One region of the Colwellia sp. 6_MG-2023 genome, then DNA from elsewhere that is predicted to be linked to it. Evidence: predicted binding sites of a transcription regulator. Region 1 holds the regulator's gene; the other holds the start of a gene.
What was found. Region 1 encodes MetJ, which represses methionine synthesis genes. Its sites were predicted from a motif close to TAGACGTCTAGACGTCTA; they were not measured.
Positions count from the first base shown of each region.

Region 2: a site for MetJ is predicted at 1,847-1,864, ahead of serA (phosphoglycerate dehydrogenase). Genes of this name have one in related genera too.

Region 1 is NZ_JAUOPP010000014.1:102,554-107,349, reverse strand. It holds gene hemE (uroporphyrinogen decarboxylase) at 1-1,045, shown strand, start outside; gene metJ (met regulon transcriptional regulator MetJ) at 1,183-1,521, opposite strand; gene metB (cystathionine gamma-synthase) at 1,836-3,005, shown strand; gene metL (bifunctional aspartate kinase/homoserine dehydrogenase II) at 3,032-4,796, shown strand, end outside.
Region 2 is NZ_JAUOPP010000003.1:141,018-145,813, forward strand. It holds gene Q4503_RS03305 (peptide MFS transporter) at 1-161, shown strand, start outside; gene Q4503_RS03310 (5-formyltetrahydrofolate cyclo-ligase) at 231-869, shown strand; gene rpiA (ribose-5-phosphate isomerase RpiA) at 989-1,645, shown strand; gene serA (phosphoglycerate dehydrogenase) at 1,940-3,190, shown strand; gene maiA (maleylacetoacetate isomerase) at 3,387-4,028, opposite strand; gene Q4503_RS03330 (fumarylacetoacetate hydrolase family protein) at 4,057-4,796, opposite strand, start outside.

The sequences.
Region 1 (4,796 bases):
TTATTTACGTGCGCTTTTAAAGCAGCCAGTAGATTACACACCTGTTTGGATGATGAGACAAGCAGGACGTTATTTACCTGAATACCGAGCAGTACGTAAAGATGCTGGCGATTTTATGTCAGTTTGTCGCGATGCTGACTTAGCTTGTGAAGTTACTATTCAGCCGTTGCGTCGCTTTCCACTTGATGCAGCTATTTTATTCAGCGACATATTAACAATTCCTGACGCCATGGGTTTGGGCCTATATTTCGAAACAGGCGAAGGACCTAAGTTTGAACGTCCTATTACTTGTAAAGCTGATGTTGAAAAAATCGGCGTACCTGATCCTGAAGGTGAATTACAATACGTAATGAATGCCGTTCGTACTATTAAAAAAGAACTAAATGGTAGCGTGCCGTTAATTGGTTTTTCTGGCAGCCCTTGGACGTTGGCAACTTACATGATTGAAGGTGGTAGCTCAAAAGCTTTTACTAAAATCAAAAAAATGATGTTTTCTGAACCACAAACACTGCATTTATTGCTTGATAAGTTAGCCGACTCTGTTATTTCATATTTGAATGCACAAATTGCTGCTGGCGCACAATCAGTAATGGTGTTTGATACATGGGGTGGCGTATTGTCACCACGTGATTACAAAGAATTTTCATTACAATATATGCATAAAATCGTTGACGGTTTAACGCGTTATAATGATGGCCGTCAAGTGCCGGTAACTTTGTTTACTAAAAATGGTGGTATGTGGTTAGAAGATATCGCTGCGACAGGTTGTGATGCGGTAGGACTTGATTGGACTATTGATATAGAAAAAGCAAAAGCACGTGTTGGTGATAAAGTTGCTTTACAAGGCAATATGGACCCTTCTATGTTGTATGCACCATTACCGCGTATTGAACAGGAAGTATCTAAAATATTAGCAGGCTTTGGTGAAGGCGGTACCGGTCATGTATTTAACTTAGGCCATGGTATTCACCCTGATGTGAATCCAGATCATGCAGGACACTTTATTGAGTCGGTGCATCGTTTAAGTAAGCCATACCACGGATAACTTATCTTGTTGCGAATTTTGTAGCTATATTGGCTACTCTTATATGAAGCACAAAAAATGAAGCACAAAAAAAAGTAGCAAACTCTATCGAGGTTGCTACTTTTTTTATTTTAGATTAGTTATTTACTCAATCGAACTTAGATTGATTCGTCATCATCTATTTCGTAAGCACTAAAGTCGGTAATTCCTTTTTCTTCTAAAATACGACGAACACTAGCGGGTAACTTTTCCTCATTATCTTTAGCGAGATCTTCATCATCAGGTAGAGGCTGCCCAGTAAAAGCATGTAAGAATGCTTCGCACAATAATTCGCTATTAGTCGCATGGCGTAAATTATTTACTTGGCGTCTAGTTCGCTCATCAGTTAATACTTTTAAGACACGCAAAGGAATTGAGACTGTAATTTTTTTTACTTGCTCACTCTTTTTACCATGTTCGGCATAGGGATTAATATATTCGTCATTCCACTCAGCCATGTAAATTCCTCTGTAGCTATTAATGTAAATGGTTAATTATTATTTTTATATGACTATAAAAACGCATTTAACGGTATTATTTAATTAACACTTAATGAAAACTTGATTAAGCTTAATTGAAAGATAGAAGCATATACTTATTTCTTCTTAATCATGCAATTCTACTGGTTGCAGAAATCCAGTCAAGTAGAAGTTTAGATGTCTAAAAATTCTTGACCTAAATAGTCAAAACGTTTAGAGTTATAGACGTCCAAACATCCAAAACATTGAGTATATAAGTTTATGGTGTTAGTTAATGAAAATAAGGAATAAAAATGTCGAATACTAAAATTAAAAACATTACTACTTCGGCAGTGCAGGCGGGTATTAATACCGATAAACAACATGGTGCTGTTGTTGCCCCTATTCACTTATCTAGCACTTATTCATTAAAAAGCTTTAATGAAAAACGTGAATTTGATTATTCTCGCACTGGTAACCCAACCCGAGCAACCTTCGCTCGAGCTATCGCTACATTAGAGCAAGGTAAAGTGGGTATTGCGACAAGTACTGGCATGTCGTCAGTATTATTAATTTGTCAGCTGCTATCTGTTGATGATCTTGTTGTTATTCCTCATGACTGTTACGGAGGAAGCTTTCGACTATTTACCCATTTAGCAAAACGTGGTCAATTTAAGTTAATTGTTGTTGATCAAAATAACCAACAGGCGTTAACAGAAGCATTAGCACAAAAACCTAAATTAGTACTAATTGAAAGCCCAAGTAATCCACTATTACGTTTAGTTGATATTGAAGAAGTAGCTAAGGCTAGTCACGAAGTAGGTGCTTTAGTTGCTGTCGACAACACTTTTTTATCTCCTGCTTTACAACAACCATTAACATTGGGTGCAGATATTGTTTTTCACTCTACTACTAAGTATATCAACGGGCACAGTGATGTTGTTGGTGGTGTTTTAGTGGCTAAAGAACAGGCTTTAGGTGATGAGTTAGCTTGGTGGGCAAATTGTATTGGTATTACTGGCAGTGCATTTGATAGTTTTCTTGCTGTACGCGGCCTAAAAACTTTACCAATTCGCATAAAGCAGCATCAAGAAAATGCTGAGCAAGTTGCTGAATTTCTAAAAAATCATCCTGCGATAGAGTCAGTTTATTATCCAGGCTTTACAGATCATCCAGGACACGAAATTGCTAAGAAACAGCAAGCAGGCTTTGGCGCTATGCTAAGTTTTGATGTTAAAGGTGGTGTTGAGTCGGTGAAAAAATTATTCGCTAATCTCAAATTGTTCACTTTAGCGCAATCATTAGGTGGTGTTGAAAGTTTAATTTGTCATCCGCCAACAATGACTCATGCCGGTATGGCCGAAAGCGCAAGACTAGCTGCTGGCATTACCGACTCTTTAGTAAGAATTTCCGTTGGTATCGAAGATATTAATGACATTTTGGGCGATTTAGCGCATGGCTTAGCACAAAGCCAAACGCGTTAATAAATAATAATTTTGTAGAAGAATAAATGACAGAATCACAAAGACCTCAAAATAAATTAGCTAAACATGCTGTTAACGTTCATAAGTTTGGTGGTAGCTCTTTAGCTAATGCGCAGTGCATAGAGCGCGTTGTTGATATTATCCGACAAAATTGCCAACTCAATGACATCGTTGTTGTGTCTGCTAACGGTAAAACCACCGATAGTTTGTTTGCCATATTAGCGCACACAGACAGTGCTGACCTGACAGCAGCGTTGAGCGAGTTAGAGCAACAACAACTGTTACTTATCAATGCCTTATTAAATGAAAAAAGTTCCAAGCAGCTTACCCAACTATTATCTACCGATATAGTTCAGTTAAGAACTTGGCTGTCGAATGATATCATTCAGCACAGAAATGATATTTTAGCTTACGGTGAATTGTGGTCTGCACGTTTATTATCAGCGTTATTAAATGAAAAAATTTGCCCAAGTAACTCGGTTGATGCCCGTGATTTTCTCGTGATAGACAACGAACAAAATTGTGCAGTTGATCATGCCTTGAGTAGTGCACAATTTAAAACGCGACTACAGTTTGGCAAGTTAGCCGTAATTACAGGGTATATTAGTCGTGATAGTCGCGGTAAAACTTGTACGCTAGGCCGTAATGGTAGTGATTATTCGGCAACTATTATCGCGTCGTTAGTGGGTGCTCATAATGTCACTTTATGGACCGATGTTGACGGTATTTATAGCGCTGATCCGCGCGTTGTTCCTAATGCGAGAAAATTACATCGCTTACCAAATGGTGTAGCAAAAGAGCTAGGACGTTTAGGTAATCCTGTCTTGCATGCCAAAACGTTAATGCCATTGGTTAATGAAAACTTATCGCATCATTGTCACTTACACGTAGCAAGTAGCTTTGATTCACAAGTTGCCGGTACAGAAATCGGCACTTTTGGCCATATTGCAAAACAAGAACTCTCAGTAACTTATTTAAATGATCTTATCTTAGCGAAATCAACAAGTTTTATTGGGGATTCGGTTGAAGACTTAACAGAGAACTTAGGCGCTAATTTATTCAGAAAAGCGTTAGTTGAATTTACGCCTATTTGTGCTGATGCTAAACAAGGCTTTATTGTTATCAATCAATCTCAGCAAAAAGCGTTAAGTCAATGGTTAGCTAGTCACGATATTGAAGTCACTTTTATCCCAACGGCTATTATTGCAACGGTTGGACATAACGTTGCACAACGCGGCGATATTAAAGCGCGCTTTAAGCGATCTTTAAAGAGTGCTCAACCTCTATTTTTAGTAAACAGTAAAAATAATCATAGTGTTATTGCTGTACTAGCTGAGCCATGTAGTACAGAGTTATTGAATAAAGTTCATCATGATATGACTAAAGACTCTCGCCACATAGGTTTGCTTATTGCAGGGTTAGGTAATATTGGTGAACGTTTCCTTGAGTTATTACCCGCACAGCTAAATAGAATATATGCTTTAGAAAATACTCACCTTGTTGGATTATTATCGTCGAAAAAAGCCTTGATCAATAACGATGGCATTGACGTGAATCAAGCACTGTCATTATTCAAGCAAGCAGCTAAACCGTATAACAACGACGAATTATTATCTTGGTTAAGTAATCATCCTTATGATGAATTAATTGTGGTAGATATTACGCCAAGTGAAGATTTTAGTTTACTTTATCAAGACTTTTTAACGCGCGGTATTCACGTTATTGGTGCGAACAAGTGGGCTGCTTCATCAGATACTGCGCACTACAATAACTTGGTTAATACCGCAGATA
Region 2 (4,796 bases), on a different contig from region 1:
ATGTATCTCAAATACCTGCGTTATACATACAGATTAGCTTGTTTACTATTAGTATTGGTTTGATTGTTTTATTAATAGGTTTTAAATCTAGATTCTGGGAAAATGCATCAGATGAAAATGAAGTAAAACACAACGCTAATGTAGCAAGTAATAATGCTTAATTAACTTTTATTTAGCATTCAGTGGGTGTTTAAATACACCCACTTTTATTTTCAATTAAGAAATATAAGATGACTAAATCTTTATTAATCTCCCCCTCAAATGACACTAGAAACTCGATTCGAAAAATAATACGCGATAGAAGAAAAGAACTGACTAGTTCATTTCAAGAAAGTGCCGCACTAGCTTTATTATCAACACTCAAAAATAGTGTTTTTGTAAAAGAGTCTCAACATATTGCTTTGTATTTAGCCAATGACGGTGAGTTAGACTTACAGCCTTTTATTCATTGGTGCTGGCAGAAAAAAAAGCACATTTATTTACCCGTTTTACATCCCTTTTGTTCTGGTCATTTGCTATTCCTATTGTATGAAGAAAATAGCACAATGATACAAAATAGCTATGGTATTTTGGAGCCCAAACTAGCAGTCGATAAAATTTGCCCATTAGCCCAACTTGATCTTTTATTCACACCGTTAGTTGCCTTTGATAATAAAGGCGCTCGGTTAGGTATGGGTGGAGGTTTTTACGATAGAACACTTGCTAATTGGCAACAACATCAGCTCTCTCCAATTGGGCTTGCTCATGATTGCCAGCAAGTCGACACCATTCCTGTAGAGGCTTGGGATATTCCATTACCCAAAATAATTACCCCCACCCGAGCTTTCAATTTTACAACTGCCGCACAGAGTAAAAAACCAAATAAGTAAGTTCAATTTAAGGCTACCAACTTAGTATAGGTTGCTATTACTGTCTTTTTAACAAGCGACTGCTATAATCTGCGCATTAATGAAATACTAAAATAGCTATACTCCTATAAGGCAAACTCATGACACAAGATGAAATGAAAAAAGCAGCAGCATATAAAGCATTAGAATTTATTAAAGAAGGCACTATTGTTGGTGTTGGTACTGGCTCTACTGTTAATTACTTCATTGACGCTTTAGCAACGATTAAAGATGATATTGAAGGTGCAGTTTCCAGCTCTGATGAGTCGACTAAACGTTTGGAAGCACATGGCATTGAGGTATTTGATCTTAATAATGTAGGCGTTTTAGATGTTTATGTTGATGGCGCTGATGAAGTTAACAAGTATTTAACCATGATCAAAGGTGGTGGTGCTGCACTCACAAGAGAAAAAATTGTTGCCGCTGTTGCCAATCAATTTATTTGCATCGCTGACGATTCAAAGTTAGTTGACATATTAGGTACCTTCCCATTACCAGTTGAAGTGATTCCTATGGCGCGTAGCTATGTTGCTCGACAACTAGTAAAGCTAGGCGGCGACCCCGAATATCGTCAAGGTGTTATTACCGATAATGGCAATGTTATTCTTGATGTACATAACTTAAAAATTACTGATGCTAAAAAGTTAGAAGCTGATATTAATGCTATTGTCGGTGTTGTATCTAACGGTTTATTCGCAGCACGAGGTGCTGATGTACTGATCCTTGGTAGTAATGGCGGAATTGAAATTATCAAATAATATCATACACTTAAGGCCTGGTTTATTAGTTTTAATGTAATAATAAAAATAGTATCCACAAGCTTAATTAGTCATTCATCTAACTAATTAAGCTAAGTAACCAGATAAATAAACATAATAATCAAACACTTAATTTGTTTACTCAAATATTTTCTTTAGAGTTTATACGCTATATGTTATCTTATTGGAATTATAGATATCTAGCCATCTAAACGTTTTATTTAGCTGACTTTTATTTAACTGACTTTTTTACTAACAATGTAATTCTAACTTAAATAAGTGAAGCCATACCTTATGACAACAAGCAAAAAATCATTAGCAAAAGACAAAATAAAAATCCTTTTACTTGAAGGTGTGCATCAAAGCGCACTTGATGAGTTAAAGGAGAAAGGTTATTCGAATATTGAGTATATTAAAACATCACTTTCGAATGATGATTTAATTGCCAAAATAGCTGATGTGCATTTTATTGGTATCCGTTCTCGTACTCAGTTGACTGCTGAAGTTATCACCCACGCTAAAAAGCTTGTTGCTATTGGCTGCTTTTGTATCGGCACAAACCAAGTTGACGTCAAAGCAGCTAAAAAACGTGGCATTCCAGTATTTAATGCGCCTTTTTCTAATACCCGTTCTGTTGCAGAATTAGTATTAGGTGAAGCCTTATTATTGCTACGTGGTATTCCTGAAAAAAGTGCAAAAGCACACCGTGGTGAATGGTTGAAGTCTGCGGTAGGGTCTTTTGAAGCTCGCGGAAAAACACTCGGTATCATTGGCTATGGCCATATTGGAACTCAGCTTGGTATTCTGGCTGAAACGTTAGGTATGCGTGTTAAGTTTTATGATATAGAAACTAAATTACCTTTAGGCAATGCAAGCCAATCATCTTCCTTAAAGTCATTGTTAAGTGAAGCTGATGTTGTTAGTTTACATGTGCCAGAAACACCCCAAACACAGTATATGATAGGTACAGAACAGTTTACTGCGATGAAAAAAGGCGCGATTTTTATTAATGCTTCTCGCGGTACCGTTGTAGATATAGAGTCACTTGCACAAGCATTAACAGACAAAAAAATAGCAGGTGCTGCCATTGACGTATTCCCTGTTGAGCCTAAAGGTAATGATGATGAATTCGTATCACCATTACGTGGTTTTGATAATGTAATTCTTACACCACATATTGGTGGTAGTACAAAAGAAGCACAAGAAAACATTGGTTTAGAAGTAGCAAGTAAATTAGCGAAATATTCTGACAATGGTTCAAGTTTATCGGCAGTTAACTTCCCTGAAGTATCACTACCGGAGCATTCTTTACCTGGAGAAACAGGTACAAGCCGCTTACTACACATTCATCATAATCAACCAGGCGTTTTAACAAAAATTAACCAAGCCTTTGCTGAAAATAATATAAATATTGCTGCACAATATTTACAAACAGATTCAGAAATTGGTTATGTAGTTATTGATATTGAATCATCTGATAGTGCACAAGCATTAAAAGCATTAAAAGCGATTGATGGCACAATTAAAGCAAGAATATTGCATTAATTTATCAAGTTGGATTCTAATCTCGTTAACCACGATTAGAATCCAACCATTATCAGTATAATCCCTTTAAAAAATACAAATAGAGTTACTAGGCTTTTCTTTCGTTAATCATTATTTCACTAAACTCATTAAGCCGACTATCAATTTAAAGTAACATACTTAGCATGCTGCAGATGACTCAACATCATAAACAGCATCATAGCTGTGCATCAGCCTGATTTTCAGGTAATGCTAATTGAAAGGCTTCAAGTTTACTGCAATTATCTACTACTCGGTTTATATAGGGAAAATGATTCATATCAATATTAAAACGATTAGCGTTATACACTTGTGGTATTAAACAAATATCAGCTACAGTTATTTGATCTTTAAAACAATAGCAACCCGACGTATGGATAAGCTGCTTTTCTATCGCATTAAAGCCAATAACCATCCAATGCTTAATCCACGCTAATTTAGCATCACTTAGTAAGTTAAGTTCATCCACTAAATATTGTTGAACACGTAAATTATTTAATGGGTGAATTTCACAAGCAATATTTAATGCAAAAGCCCTCACTTTAGCCACATCTTTTATGCAATCAGGATATAATGATAACCCTGATTTTGCCGATTCAAGATAATCGATAATTGCTAATGATTGATGTAAAGTCAAATCATCATCAATTAAGGTAGGCACTAATTGGTTAGGGTTAATGGCAGTATAATCATCCTTATATTGCTCTCCACCATTTTTAACTAAATGTACTGGCACAGATTCAAAATCAATTCCTTTTAAGTACAAAGCTATTCGTACCCTATAAGCTGCCGTTGAACGCCAATAACCATAAAGCTTCATAATACCCCCTACTTTCTAATGCCTTTATTTATGACATTTTGTATTCGACAACCTTTTGATTAATAGCCCCAAAGATACTATCACCATTGTCATCAAACATTTCAATACGTACCTTATCGCCAAACTTCATAAATTCAGTACTAGCAACTCCATTGGCAACAATTTCTAACATACGTTTTTCCGCTAAACAGCTTGAACCAGCCGAACGATCGTAATTAGAAATAGTACCTGAGCCTACGATACAGCCCGCAGACAAAGGCCGAGTTTTTGCAGCATGAGCAACAATGGTAGGAAAATCAAACGTCATATCAACACCGCAACTTGGTTTCCCAAATAATGTGTCATTCAAATGGGTGATTAAAGGTAAGTGTAGTTTTTTACCATCCCATGCAGCCCCTAATTCATCAGGTGTAATCGCAACAGGAGAAAAGGCACTTGAAGGTTTTGAGCTAAAGAAGCCAAATCCTTTAGCTAATTCACCGGGAATTAAATTACGCAAGGATACATCATTCACCAGCATTAATAACTTAATATGGCTTGCAGCTTGTTCTGACGAAATTCCCATTGGAACATCATCAGTGATGACTGCTACTTCCGATTCAAAATCAATTCCATAGCTTTCAGATGCAACATTAATATCATCATAAGGCCCAATAAAAGCATCTGAGCCCCCTTGATACATTAAAGGGTCTGTCCAAAAGGTTTCTGGCATTTCGGCATTACGTGCTTTACGAACTAGCTCTACATGATTTACATAGGCACTGCCAT